3 regions of the Vogesella amnigena genome follow, and region 3 is predicted to be linked to each of the others. Evidence: predicted binding sites of a transcription regulator. Region 3 holds the regulator's gene; each other region holds the start of a gene.
What was found. Region 3 encodes sigma-54, which starts transcription at its own class of promoters, with help from an activator protein. Its sites were predicted from a motif close to CTGGCACGCTTCATGCTT; they were not measured.

Region 1 (4,124 bases), on a different contig from region 3:
TTGGCGGTGGCGTCCAGCGCGGCGCGCAGCTGCTTGTTGGCGCCTACGCCGCCGGCCACCACCAGTTGGTTCATGCCGGTCTGTTTGAGCGCTTGCTGACACTTGCTTACCAGTACCTCGACGATGGCTTCCTGGAAGGCGCGGCAGATGTCCTTGCGGGCCTGCTCGTCGATGCCGCCGTGTTCGGCTTCCACCTGTTTACTCAGCGTCAGCACTGCGGTCTTGAGGCCGGAGAAGCTCATGTCCAGGTCGCCGGAGCGCAGCATCGGCCGCGGCAGGGTAAAGCGTGCCGGGTCGCCTTCCTCGGCCAGCTTCGACAGTAGCGGGCCGCCGGGGTAGGGCAGACCGAGCAGTTTTGCCGTCTTGTCGAAGGCTTCGCCGGCGGCATCGTCCAGCGTTTCGCCCAGGATTTCGTACTGGCCCACGCCACGCACCGCCATGATCTGGGTGTGGCCGCCGGAAACCAGCAGCGCCAGGAAGGGGAACGCGGGGCGCGGCTCGGCCAGCAGCGGCGACAGCAAATGGCCTTCCAGGTGATGCACCGGAATCACCGGCTTGCCCAGGCCAAAGGCCAGCGCATTGGCAAAGCTGGCGCCCACCAGCAGCGCGCCGCCAAGGCCCGGCCCCTGGGTGAAGGCGATGGCGTCGATGTCCTGCAGCGTAATGCCGGCCTCGGCGAGACAGGCATTGGTGAGCGGGCGGATGCGGCGGATGTGGTCGCGGCTGGCCAGCTCCGGCACCACGCCGCCGTATTCGGCGTGCATGGCCATCTGGCTGTGCAGCTGGTCGGCCACCAGGCCGCGTTCGGTGTCGTACAGGGCTACGCCGGTTTCGTCACAGGACGATTCAATACCAAGAACAAGCATTAGTTCGGGCTTCAAAACAAATCAATCTTTCCATTTTACCGGTGATTCTTTGTCCGCCCAAATCGGCGATGTTAGGCTAGGCGCCTTGTTTCACGCGGAGAACAACAATGAAGGCAAGACTGAAGTGGGTGGATGGTGTCTGTTTCATGGGGGAAACCGGTAGCGGCCACGCGGTGGTGATGGACGGCGCACCGGAAGGCGGCGGCCGCAACCTGGGCCCGCGCCCGATGGAACTGCTGCTGCTGGGTACCGCCGGCTGCACCAGCTACGACGTGATCAGCATCCTGAAAAAATCGCGCCAGGACGTGCGTGACTGCTGGGTGGAAATGGAGGCCGACCGTGCCGAGGTCGACCCCAAGGTGTTCACCCGCATTCATTTCCACTTCGTGGTGGTTGGCCGCGGGCTGAAGCCGGAAGTGGTGGAGCGCGCCATCTCGCTGTCGGCCGACAAGTACTGCTCGGCTTCCATTATGCTGGGCAAGACCGCTGACATCACCCACGACTTCGAGATCCGCGAAGACGCCTGATGCAGCCAACGTTGGCCGCCAGAATCCAGAACGCCACCGGCAAACGGTGGCGTTTTTCATTTCAGGGGGCGGCAAAACTTGCCGTTGTTGCTCTTGCCGCCGCCTGTCTCCATCGGCAACAGCCTGATTTTCTTGAGTCTGAAATGTAAAAAATTGTTGGCACGCATCGTGCTTATGTAGCTGCATTCCACCGTGAGTGACGTGCCATGTTGAACAAGATGTCCCAGCAACTCGACTTCCTGCAAAGCTCGCTGAATCTGCGCGCCAAGCGGGCAGAAGTGATTGCCAGCAACATCGCCAACGCCGACACCCCGGGTTACAAGGCTGTGGATTTCGACTTTGCCCAGGCACTCAAGGCGCAGGCCGCCGGCCAGCAGGGCGGACTGTCGCTGCAGCGTACCGATGCCGCCCACCTGCCGGCGGTTGCCAGCCACGCCGGCGGCGCCCAGCTGCAATACCGCAGCGCGGTACAGCGCAGCATCGACGGCAATACGGTGGATATGGATATCGAGCGTTCGGCATTTACCGACAATGCACTCAAATACCAGAGCACGCTGACATTCCTGGGCCGCCGTATCAGCGGCCTGATGGATGCCATCAAGGGCGGTCAATAATCATGTCACTGTCTAATGTTTTCAATATTGCCGGCTCGGCTCTCACCGCGCAGTCGATGCGCCTGAACCTGGTAGCCAGCAATATCGCCAATGCCGAGAGCAGCACCAGCTCTACTGGCGAGCCGTACCGTGCCCGTCACGCGGTGTTTACCGCCACGCCGGTGACCGCAGCCACGCCGCAGCTGGCCGGCGTGCGCGCCACCGCGGTGGTGGAAGATACCTCGCCGTTCCGCATGAAGTACCAGCCGGGCCACCCGCTGGCCGACGAGAACGGCTACGTGAAGATGTCCAACGTGAATCTGGTGGAGGAAATGGCCGACATGATTTCGGCTTCGCGCTCCTACCAGACCAATGTGGAAATTGTGAATACCGCCAAGACCCTGCTGCAGAAGACCCTGCAGCTGGGCCAGTAAGCCTGGGGAGTGAGTGATGTCCACCATCGCCAACAGCAAGTACAGCCAGTCGATGCTCGATCAGATCAATGGCACCAGTAGCACCTCGTCGAGCAAGAACATGACCTCGGCCGAGGAAATCCAGAACCGCTTCCTCAAGCTGCTGACCACCCAGATGCAGTCGCAGGATCCGCTGAACCCGATGGACAACAGCCAGATGACTGCGCAGATGTCGCAGATCAGCACCGTGTCCGGCCTGGAAAAGCTGAACGCTACCCTGAAGGTGATGATGGATGCGCAGGTGTCCGGCCAATCGATGTCGGCCATCAATGTGATCGGCAAGAAAGTGCTGGCCGAAGGCAATGCCATCAATCTGAAGGACGGCACGGCTCCTGGCTTGTTCAAGCTGGCCGCGGATGCCGACAAGGTGTCGGTGGATATCGTGGACAGCAGGGGCAGTGTGCTGCGCACCCTGGAGCTGACCGGCGGCGAGGCCGGCATGGTCAGCTACACCTGGGACGGCAAGGATCGCAACGGCAATACGGTGGCTGAAGGTACCTACGGTGTGCGCGTCACTGCCAGCAGTGCGGGCGAAACCGTGGAAGCCACGCCATTGCAGGGTTACTCGGTGAGTGCGGTAGCGTTTGAAAATGGACAACCCCGTCTGGTTCTTTCTTCCGGTGAGCGTGTAAGCCTGTCGGACGTGGAATTGATTACGGCTTAAGGTTTGGAAGGAGAACATCATGGGTTTTCAGCAAGGTTTGAGCGGTCTGAACGCAGCCAGCAAGCAGCTGGATGTGATCGGCAACAACGTGTCCAACGCCAGCACCGTGGGCTTCAAGCGCTCGCGTGCCGAGTTTGCCGATATCTACGCCAATAGCCTGTCCGCGGTGAGCAATACCCAGGTGGGTATCGGCGTGCAGACCGTGAACGTGGCGCAGGCCTTCTTCCAGGGCAATATCACCACCACCCAGAACCCGCTGGACCTGGCGATTTCCGGCCCCGGCTTCTTTCAGGTGAATTCCGACGAGCAGGGTGACGGCATTGCCGCCTACACCCGCAACGGCCAGTTCAAGCTGAACGAGAACGGCTACTTCGAGAATAACGGCTACTTCCTGACCGGTTACAAGCTGGATGATTTCGGCAATGAAGTGGGTGCCGAGCAGCCGCTGAGCATCGACAACGTAGGCGAGGGCGTGGCCAAGCAGACCACCAACGTGGTGTGGAGCCTGAACCTGGATGCCGACGATACCCGCACCCCGGATATCCCCTATGCGGCAGCGCCCGGCGGTTTCGATCTGCCCAGCCTGACCAACCGCGATTCCTACTCCTACACCAATACCACCAAGTTCTACGACAACTTCGGCGCCTCGCACGAGCTGACCACTTTCTTCGTCAAGCGTGATGGCGCCAACAACGTATGGGACGTGTACCGCCAGATCGATGGTGGCGCCATTACCAATGCTGATGGCACCACTCCCAACACGGCGGCACCGTACGTGCGTACCCAGATCAAGTTCGACAGCCTGGGCCAGCTGGTTACCAACGACCAGACCAATTTCCCGACCACGTTCACCATGGATGCCGCCACCACCGGCCTGGATCTGGCTGACCCGATCACCGTGGATTTCGCCAAGACCACACAGTACTCCGGCGAATTCTCGGTGACCCGCCTCAGCTACGACGGTTACCCGCTGGGGCGTCTGGCCGGGGTGAACGTCTCGT
Region 2 (4,124 bases), on a different contig from region 3:
AACTGCTGGTCCGTAGTCGGCCCCGCCGCCTGTGCCTGCGCTACTGCCGACAGCGTCAGCAGCAGCGATAGTGTCCATCTGTTCATGCCGTTTTCATCCACAACATCAAGGCCGACAAGATACCACCAAGCTGCCTGCCTGGGCCACGCTCAGCGGAAGCGGGACAGGTCCGGCAACTGCGGGCCACGCTTGGGCAGACCTTGTGTAGCGGCTTCGGCGGCTGCCTGGTCGCCGCCACGCTGAAATGCCTGCACGGCCTTGCTGGCGATGTCTATCATCGGTTGCATGCCAGGATCGTCGGCATACTGCAGGCGCGACAACACCAGCGTGGCATTGGCGGGGTAGGTTGCCAGCGCCATGATGATGAGGTCCTGGGCGCCCTGCACATCCCCGGACCAGTAGCGCAGCATCGCCAGATTGCACAGCAGCAGCGGGTAGGGCCGGTAGGCGACCAGTTGCTCGTAATGACGCCGCTTGACTGCCAGATCTTTTTTCGAGGGCTGCAGGTAGCTGGACAGCGCGATCTCCGCCTCGTAAGACCAGAACGGGTTGCTGGAAACGCCAAGCAGGGTTTCCACCCGCTGGTAGTTTTCCTGCTGACTGCGAACGGGCTGTACCGCGATCTGTAGCACACGGAAGGTTTGCACGCCGTTAACCAGATAGGCGATGCCTCCCAGCAACAGCAGGGCAGCACCGAACTTGCGCAGCGCCGGCCGTACCGGCACCTCGATGCCAGGCACCGGGCTGAGCACCAGGATGATGCAGAACATGGCCAGGAACGGCAGGTACCATAACGGGTACTCAAACATGGAATGGCCGAGAATGGCCGCTGCCAGCAAGGTGAGGAATGCGTTCTCGGCGGTAGCCTGAGCCTTTTTCCAGTACGGCAGCAGGCAGACAATGCAGACCACGGCAGCCAGCAAGGTAGCTGGTACCCCGGTTTCCGCCAGCAGCTGCGCAATCAGGTTATGACTGTGGGTAAACAGCGAGCTCTCGGGAATTTTGTCATGACCGGCAAACGCCTCCAGCCACACCGACTGGTAGGCAAACCCACCAAAGCCGACGCCAAACCACGGGTAGGCCTGCACGATCTGCCAGGCTTTCAGCCACTCGATACGGCGGCGCGCCCCAAAGTCGGCGGCATCCAGTCGATCCAGCCCGCTGGCGATATCCAGCCCGGTAAGCCAGTGCGCCACATGCTGCCCCCACAACTGCGCTCCCAGCATGGCCACGGCCGCCAGCAGCAAGGTGCGCAGCAGGCGGCGATCCTGGCTGTGTCGATACCAGACCAGTGCTACCACCACCATGGCCCCGGCATAAGCCAGGGGCAGACGGCCACCGGACCATGCCATTACCGTTACCAGAAACAATACCGCCGGCACGGCAAGCCACACGCGCAAACGGCGCTTGATGAACAGATAGGCCGCAGCCAGCACGCCCCAGGTGAGGAACTGGGCAAACTGGTTGCGCTGACCAATATTACCCATGATGTTGTCCTGCGGACTTGCCTGGTCATACACCAACCAGCCATGCGCCATCGGAGCGACGCCCAGCAATTGCAGATAACCGATCAGCCCCTGCAGCAAGGCGGCCAGCAAGATCACGGCGGCCAGCACCGTTACCAGCCGCTCGCGCCCCAGTTTTTCCTGCAGGTTAGCCGCCTGCGCCGCAGCCACGATCACGAACAGCGTAGCCAGCGCCTCGGACAGCGGTAACTGGTACAGATTGCCGGATTGCCGCAGGAACCATGGCAAGAACGCACACAGCCACCACAGCAACAACAGCAAAAAGCCGCGCGACCAGTTGGCCGCAGCGCTGGTCAACAGGCTGCCGAACAGCACACCACTCAGACACAGCAGCGTGACCGCATGCGTCCACCAGTCCGGCGACGGTACGGTGCGCATGTAATTGAACAACGGTAACGACACTGCCAGAGACAGCAGTATGGCCAGTAACAGCGCGGGAAAGGATCGTGGCATAGGGGAGCTTAGGTCAGCAAAAAAGGGTGCCGCAGCACCCTTTTTAATAGCTTTAGCAAGATTAGCTACGGCAGTTGGACGGCAGCCAGTTGGTTTCCATCGGGTTGGTAGCCGTCGGACTTGCTTCAGCGCATGTCCATTTAATAGAGCCACTAACAGGATCCGGCGTGAGAGTAATAGCTGCACTTACTGCAACTTTTTCATTGTAAGTGATGGTAATCACACCATCAGTAACCACTACCGAGCTCACTGCATTACCAGACGGCGAATCTGCCAAACCTGCAGAAGTGTTATTTGCGGGCCACACACCATTGGAAGAGTAATACTCCGCCACACCGGTCTTCGCCGCGCCAGCCAGCTGCAGACCTTCCGACACGTGTGCACGCTTAGTGTAGTCCTGGTAAGCCGGAATGGCGATGGCTGCCAGAATACCGATAATCGCTACCACGATCATCAGTTCGATAAGGGTAAAACCTTGTTGAACGCGTTTCATGAGTTTCCTCCTGGGTCACTGCCAAACAAATGTAACCATTAGCCCCGGCAGTTGGAGGGCAATAGTTGTGTCAAATCCGTGTCGCCACCACAGCGCCAGCGGTAGGAGCCAGACACATCCGGCAAGGGCTCCAGCCAGACATGGCCGCCACTGGCGACTTTTTCATTCAGTTGCATGCGGATGATGGATACCGTACCGGACATCATCACCCGCATTTCGGTAAACGCCTGCCCGCTGTAGGTCGCAGCCGGGAACAGGCCGGCACTGGCATTGCTACTGGGCCAGGCACTGTTGGCGGCATGGTATTCCTCGATCGAGGTCTTGGCCGCACCCGCCACGTTGAACGCCTCGGCCAGATAGGCACGCCGGGTATAGTCCATGTACGCCGGAATCGCCAGCGCAGCCAGGATGCCGATAATCGCCACCACCACCATCAGTTCGATCAGGGTGAACCCCGATTCTTGTCGTTTCATTCGCCTCTCTCCCGGCAGCCACTGGTGCGGCATGCAGTTAATGCAAATATCGGGCCAGCCTGACCAGACACGACACCGCAAGATGCAAAACTCCCTAAAACCAAACAAATATAAATCAATATCTCGCGCCAGCCCCAGCTTGCCATTGGCCCCCAACGGGGCGAGCGATGACAAATCCTGCTCGGGACTGACAATTTTTGTCAGTCAACGCACCGCGGCAGCTCTGCTAGCATGCAGCGCAAACAGGAGCTAAGCAATGTCGAACCATTCCCAACAGTGGCTGCAGCGCAGCCGTAGCGCCGTATGGCACCCCTGTACCCAGATGAAGCGCCACGAGCGCTTGCCCATCATTCCGATCGCCCGCGGTGATGGCGTGTGGCTGGAGGATTTCGATGGCAAGCGCTACATCGACAGTATCAGCTCCTGGTGGGTGAACCTGTTTGGCCATAATCAAGGCCGCATCAAGAACGCCATCAAACAGCAGCTGGATACACTGGAACACGTGATCCTGGCCGGCTTCACCCATCGCCCGGTGGTGGAGCTGTCGGAGAAGCTGCACGCACTCACCGGCCTTGGGCATGCCTTTTATGCTTCAGATGGGGCCAGCGCCACCGAAATCGCGCTGAAGATGAGCTTCCACTACTGGCGCAACTGCGGCCAGGCTGACAAGCATCGCTTTGTCAGCCTGCAGCACAGTTACCACGGTGAAACGGCCGGCGCGCTGGCGGTAACCGACGTGCCGCTGTTCTCCGCCACCTACGCGCCACTGCTGCAAAGCAATCTGCGCGTGGCATCGCCGGATGCAAGGCTGGCGCTGCCAGGCGAAACCGCTGCCGATGTGGCGCTACGCACCATTGCCGACGTGGAGCAGCTGTTCCAGCGCGAGGCTGGGCAGATTGCCGCCATCATCATCGAACCGCTGGTACAGGGTGCTGCCGGCATGCTGATGTACGACCCGATCTACCTGACCCGGCTGCGCGCGCTGTGCGACCAGTACCAGGTACACCTGATCGCCGACGAGATCGCCGTCGGCTTTGGCCGCACCGGCACGCTGTTCGCCTGCGAGCAGGCCGGCATCCGGCCAGACTTCCTGTGCCTGTCCAAGGGCATTACCGGTGGCTATCTGCCACTGTCTTGTGTGTTAACCAGCGACGATATCTATAACGCGTTCTACGATGA
Region 3 (4,124 bases):
TGGGCCTGCTGACCTCCTGGCTGGATATCCTCACCCAGTGGCAACAGCCGGCGCAGCGCGTACTCAACCCCAACCAGCCGGAATACACCATCGAGCAGGTCAGCGCCAAGCGCTTCGACGAGCAGGGCCGGCCTTGGCAGCAGTTGCACGCCGCCAGCATGTGGAAGCTGCCGCAAGCCGAAGCCGTGCATTTCACCGCGCCCGACCTGCAGCAATTCCAGCAAGGCACACCCGACTACCGCATCACCGCCAGCAGCGGCAGCTACCGCAAGTCGCTGGACATCGCCGATTTCAGCGGCCAGGTGCACCTGCAGCGCGCCAGCCAGAACGGCAAGGCGCCGATGCATCTGTATACCGAGGCGCTGCGCCTGGACAATCGCCAGCAACTGGCCTCCAGCCAGGTTGCCGTGCGCCTGGACTATGGCAGCTCGCAGATACGCAGTGTCGGTCTTATCTACAATCACCAAGCCGGACAGCTCAAGCTGCTGTCCCAAGTAAGGATGCACTATGTGCCATAACCTGAAGCTCGCCCTGCTGCTGGCTCTCAGCTGCGTTGCGGCCAACGTTCACGCCGAAAAAGCCGATAGCGGCAAGCCCATCGAACTGGCCGCCGACCGCGGCTCGCTGGATCAGAAACAGGGCATCAATATCCTGGAAGGCAATGTGGTAGCCACCCAGGGCACCCTCAGCATGCGCGCCGACAAGACCATCGTCACCCGCGATGCACAGGGCAACCAGACCCTGCAGGCCTTCGGCAGCCCGGCCACCTTCCGCCAGAAGGTGGATGGCAAGAATGAATACATCGAAGGCCAGGCCAGCCGTGTCGACTACACCAGTGCCAGCAACCTGGTAATTCTCACCGGCAAGGCACGCGTCAAGCGTGGCCAGGACCTGGTGACCGGCGAGCAGATCACTTACAACACCGTCAGCGAGGTGTACCAGGTAATGGGCAGCACTCCGAGCGCCAGCGGCACCCCCAAGGGCCGCGTCACCGTGATCCTCCAGCCCAAGCCGCAGGACAAGCCATGACGCAAAGCCGCCTGTCCATCCAGCATCTGAAGAAGACCTTCAAGAGGCGCACCGTGGTGCAGGACGTGTCGATGGACATCGCCAGCGGCGAAGTCATCGGCCTGCTGGGCCCCAACGGCGCCGGCAAGACCACCAGCTTCTACATGGTGGTAGGGCTGATTGCCGCCGATGCCGGCAGCATCACGCTGAATGGCGAAACCATCACCCACCTGCCCATCCACAAGCGCGCACGGCTGGGGCTGGGCTATCTGCCGCAGGAAGCCTCCATCTTCCGCAAGATGACGGTGGAAGAAAACATCCAGGCAGTACTGGAGGTGGCCGGCTTCAGCGGCGAGCTGCTGGACAAGGAGCTGGAACTGCTGCTGGACGACCTCAACATCGGCCACCTGCGCGAAAGCAATGCCATGGCGCTGTCCGGTGGCGAGCGCCGCCGCGTGGAAATCGCCCGCGTGCTGGCTACCCGCCCGCGTTTCATCCTGCTGGATGAACCATTCGCTGGCGTGGACCCGATCGCGGTGATCGACATCCAGAAGATCATTTCCTTCCTCAAGGAACGCGGTATCGGCGTGCTGATTACCGACCACAACGTGCGCGAGACGCTGCGCATCTGCGACCGTGCCTACATCATCTCCGAGGGGCGCGTGCTGGCATCCGGCCTGCCCACCGAGCTGGTCAGCAACGAACAGGTGCGCCAGGTCTACCTGGGCGAGCACTTCCACTTGTAAAGCGGCATGAAACAGACACTGCAACTCAAAGTCAGCCAGCACCTGACCCTGACCCCGCAATTGCAGCAGTCGATCAAGCTGTTGCAAATGTCCACCCAGGATCTTTCCACCGAGCTGGAACGCTACCTGCTGGAAAACCCGCTGCTGGAACGCGCCGATAGCGATGGCCCGGCCGAGCACGAGCAGCAGGCAGCGGCGGCCAGCGACACTCCCGCCGACAGCAGCAGTAGCGAGGAAGCGCCGCGTGAACGCGAGCGCGAGGAAATGGACCTCAGCGACTGGGGCAGCGGCGGTGGCGGCAGCGGCAGCCGCGATGACGACGACGAATTCGACCCCATCCTCAACACCCCCTGTCGCCCCACCCTGCGCGAGCACCTGGCAGCTCAGATCGGCGAACGTCCGCTGAGCCGCCGCGACAGCGCGCTGCTCACCCTGCTGATCGACGAGCTGGACGAAGACGGCTACCTCACCACCCCGCTGGACGAGTTTGCCGCCAGCCTGCCGCTGGAACTGGACATCGATACCGACGAGCTGGAGTACCTGCGCAAGCTGCTGCTGCAGTTCGAGCCGGTAGGGCTGGGCAGCCGCGACCTGGCCGAATTCCTGCAGCTGCAGTTGGCCGCATTGCCGGCTACTGCCCCATCACGCGAGCTGGCGCTGACGCTGGTGCGCGAACACCTGGCCCTGCTGGGCAACCGTGACTACGTGCGGCTAAAGAAGCTGCTGGCCGTTGGCGAAGCCGAACTGCGCGCGGCCCACCAGCTGATAGCCACCCTGCGACCGCGGCCAACCAGTGGCTTCGACCAGGGCGATACCCACTACGTGGTGCCGGATATCCATGTGATTCGGCGCAACGGTCGCTGGATTGCCCAGCTCAACCGTGGTGCCTTGCCGAAACTGCAGGTAAATCAACTGTATGCCGGCATGCTGCAGCAGCGAGACAGCAGCCACAACCTGGGCGGGCAACTGCAGGAGGCGCGCTGGCTGGTAAAAAACATCCAGCAGCGGTTTGACACTATTCTGAAAGTGTCGGAAGCTATCGTTGACAGGCAACAGGCGTTCTTTGAACACGGCGAAGTGGCCATGCGCCCATTGATTCTGCGCGATATCGCGGATGAACTCGGGCTGCATGAGTCGACGATTTCCAGGGTAACCACCCAGAAGTATCTGCTGTGCAGTCGAGGCCTGTTCGAGCTCAAATACTTCTTCGGCAATGCGCTGGAAACCGATAGCGGTGGCGAATGTTCCGCCACGGCGATCAAGGCGCACATCCGCCAGATCATCGATGCTGAAGACAGCAAGAAACCGCTGTCCGACAGTGCCATCGCCGACCGTCTCACGGCACAGGGCATACAGGTTGCCAGGCGCACCGTAGCCAAGTATCGTGAAGCTATGCAGATACCGCCAGTTAACCTTCGCAAAGCACTTTAACAACGAGTGCGAAGAAACCCCGGTACGGCCAGCCCGACCGTGCCGTTCACAGAAGGAGTCAGGGTATGAACCTCAAAATTACCGGTCTACACCTCGAAGTTACCCCGTCCCTGCGCGAGTTCATCGAGAGCAAACTGGAACGCATCACCCGCCATGTCGATAACGTGATCGGCATCACCGTGACGCTGTCCGTGGATAAACTGGTACAAAAAGCGGAGGTCAATGTGCATCTGGCAGGCAAGGACATTCACGTGGAGGCAACCGATGCCGACATGTACGCCGCCATCGATGCCCTGATGGACAAACTGGACCGTCAGGTACTCAAGTTCAAGGAAAAACAGGGGGAACATCGTAGCGCAGCGCCGCAGGCCAATGCCGCCGACGCCGCCCTGTAAATCAGGATGACAGCAAGATGACAACGGGAGCCACAGGCTCCCGTTTTTGCTGGCCACAACCACCCGCGTTGCTATGGAAAATGCCGGACTCAGCGTAGAATGGCCGACGTTTTTCTGCCCCCACAGACATCATGAGCTTGATCGGCAAAATACTTCCCCTGTCCCATGTTCTGGCCGACCTGGAAATCTCCAGCAAGAAGCGCCTGTTCGAACAGATTGGCCTCTTGGTAGAGAACAGCTTCGGCATTGCGCGCAGTGACGTGTTCGACAGCCTGTTCGCCCGCGAGAAGCTGGGCTCCACTGGCCTGGGCCAGGGCGTGGCCATTCCGCATGGCCGTATCAAGGGCCTGAAGGAAGCCACCGGTTTCTTCGTGCGCCTGAAAACGCCGATTCCGTTCGAAGCGCCGGACGGCAAGCCGGTAAACCTGCTGTTCGTGCTGCTGGTACCGGAACAGGCCACCGACCTGCACCTGCAGGTGCTGTCCGAGCTGGCGCAGCTGTTCTCCAGCCGCAGCCTGCGCGAAAAGATGTGCTGCGCCGACAA

Region 1: the regulator sigma-54 is predicted to act here: its motif matches at 1,550-1,567, upstream of flgB (flagellar basal body rod protein FlgB).
Region 2: the regulator sigma-54 is predicted to act here: its motif matches at 2,986-3,003, upstream of ACFOKJ_RS00845 (pilin).

What each region holds. Positions count from the first base shown of each region.
Region 1 is NZ_JBHRYH010000009.1:168,576-172,699, reverse strand. Features, by position in the region: gene tsaD (tRNA (adenosine(37)-N6)-threonylcarbamoyltransferase complex transferase subunit TsaD) at 1-866, opposite strand, end outside; gene ACFOKJ_RS04350 (OsmC family protein) at 974-1,393, shown strand; gene flgB (flagellar basal body rod protein FlgB) at 1,612-2,007, shown strand; gene flgC (flagellar basal body rod protein FlgC) at 2,010-2,420, shown strand; gene ACFOKJ_RS04335 (flagellar hook assembly protein FlgD) at 2,437-3,123, shown strand; gene flgE (flagellar hook protein FlgE) at 3,143-4,124, shown strand, end outside.
Region 2 is NZ_JBHRYH010000002.1:93,890-98,013, reverse strand. Features, by position in the region: gene ACFOKJ_RS00860 (hypothetical protein) at 1-86, opposite strand, end outside; gene ACFOKJ_RS00855 (PglL family O-oligosaccharyltransferase) at 150-1,904, opposite strand; gene ACFOKJ_RS00850 (pilin) at 2,041-2,472, opposite strand; gene ACFOKJ_RS00845 (pilin) at 2,511-2,945, opposite strand; gene bioA (adenosylmethionine--8-amino-7-oxononanoate transaminase) at 3,202-4,124, shown strand, end outside.
Region 3 is NZ_JBHRYH010000023.1:24,962-29,085, forward strand. Features, by position in the region: gene lptC (LPS export ABC transporter periplasmic protein LptC) at 1-518, shown strand, start outside; gene lptA (lipopolysaccharide transport periplasmic protein LptA) at 508-1,029, shown strand; gene lptB (LPS export ABC transporter ATP-binding protein) at 1,026-1,754, shown strand; gene ACFOKJ_RS11760 (RNA polymerase factor sigma-54) at 1,761-3,185, shown strand; gene hpf (ribosome hibernation-promoting factor, HPF/YfiA family) at 3,251-3,580, shown strand; gene ACFOKJ_RS11770 (PTS sugar transporter subunit IIA) at 3,712-4,124, shown strand, end outside.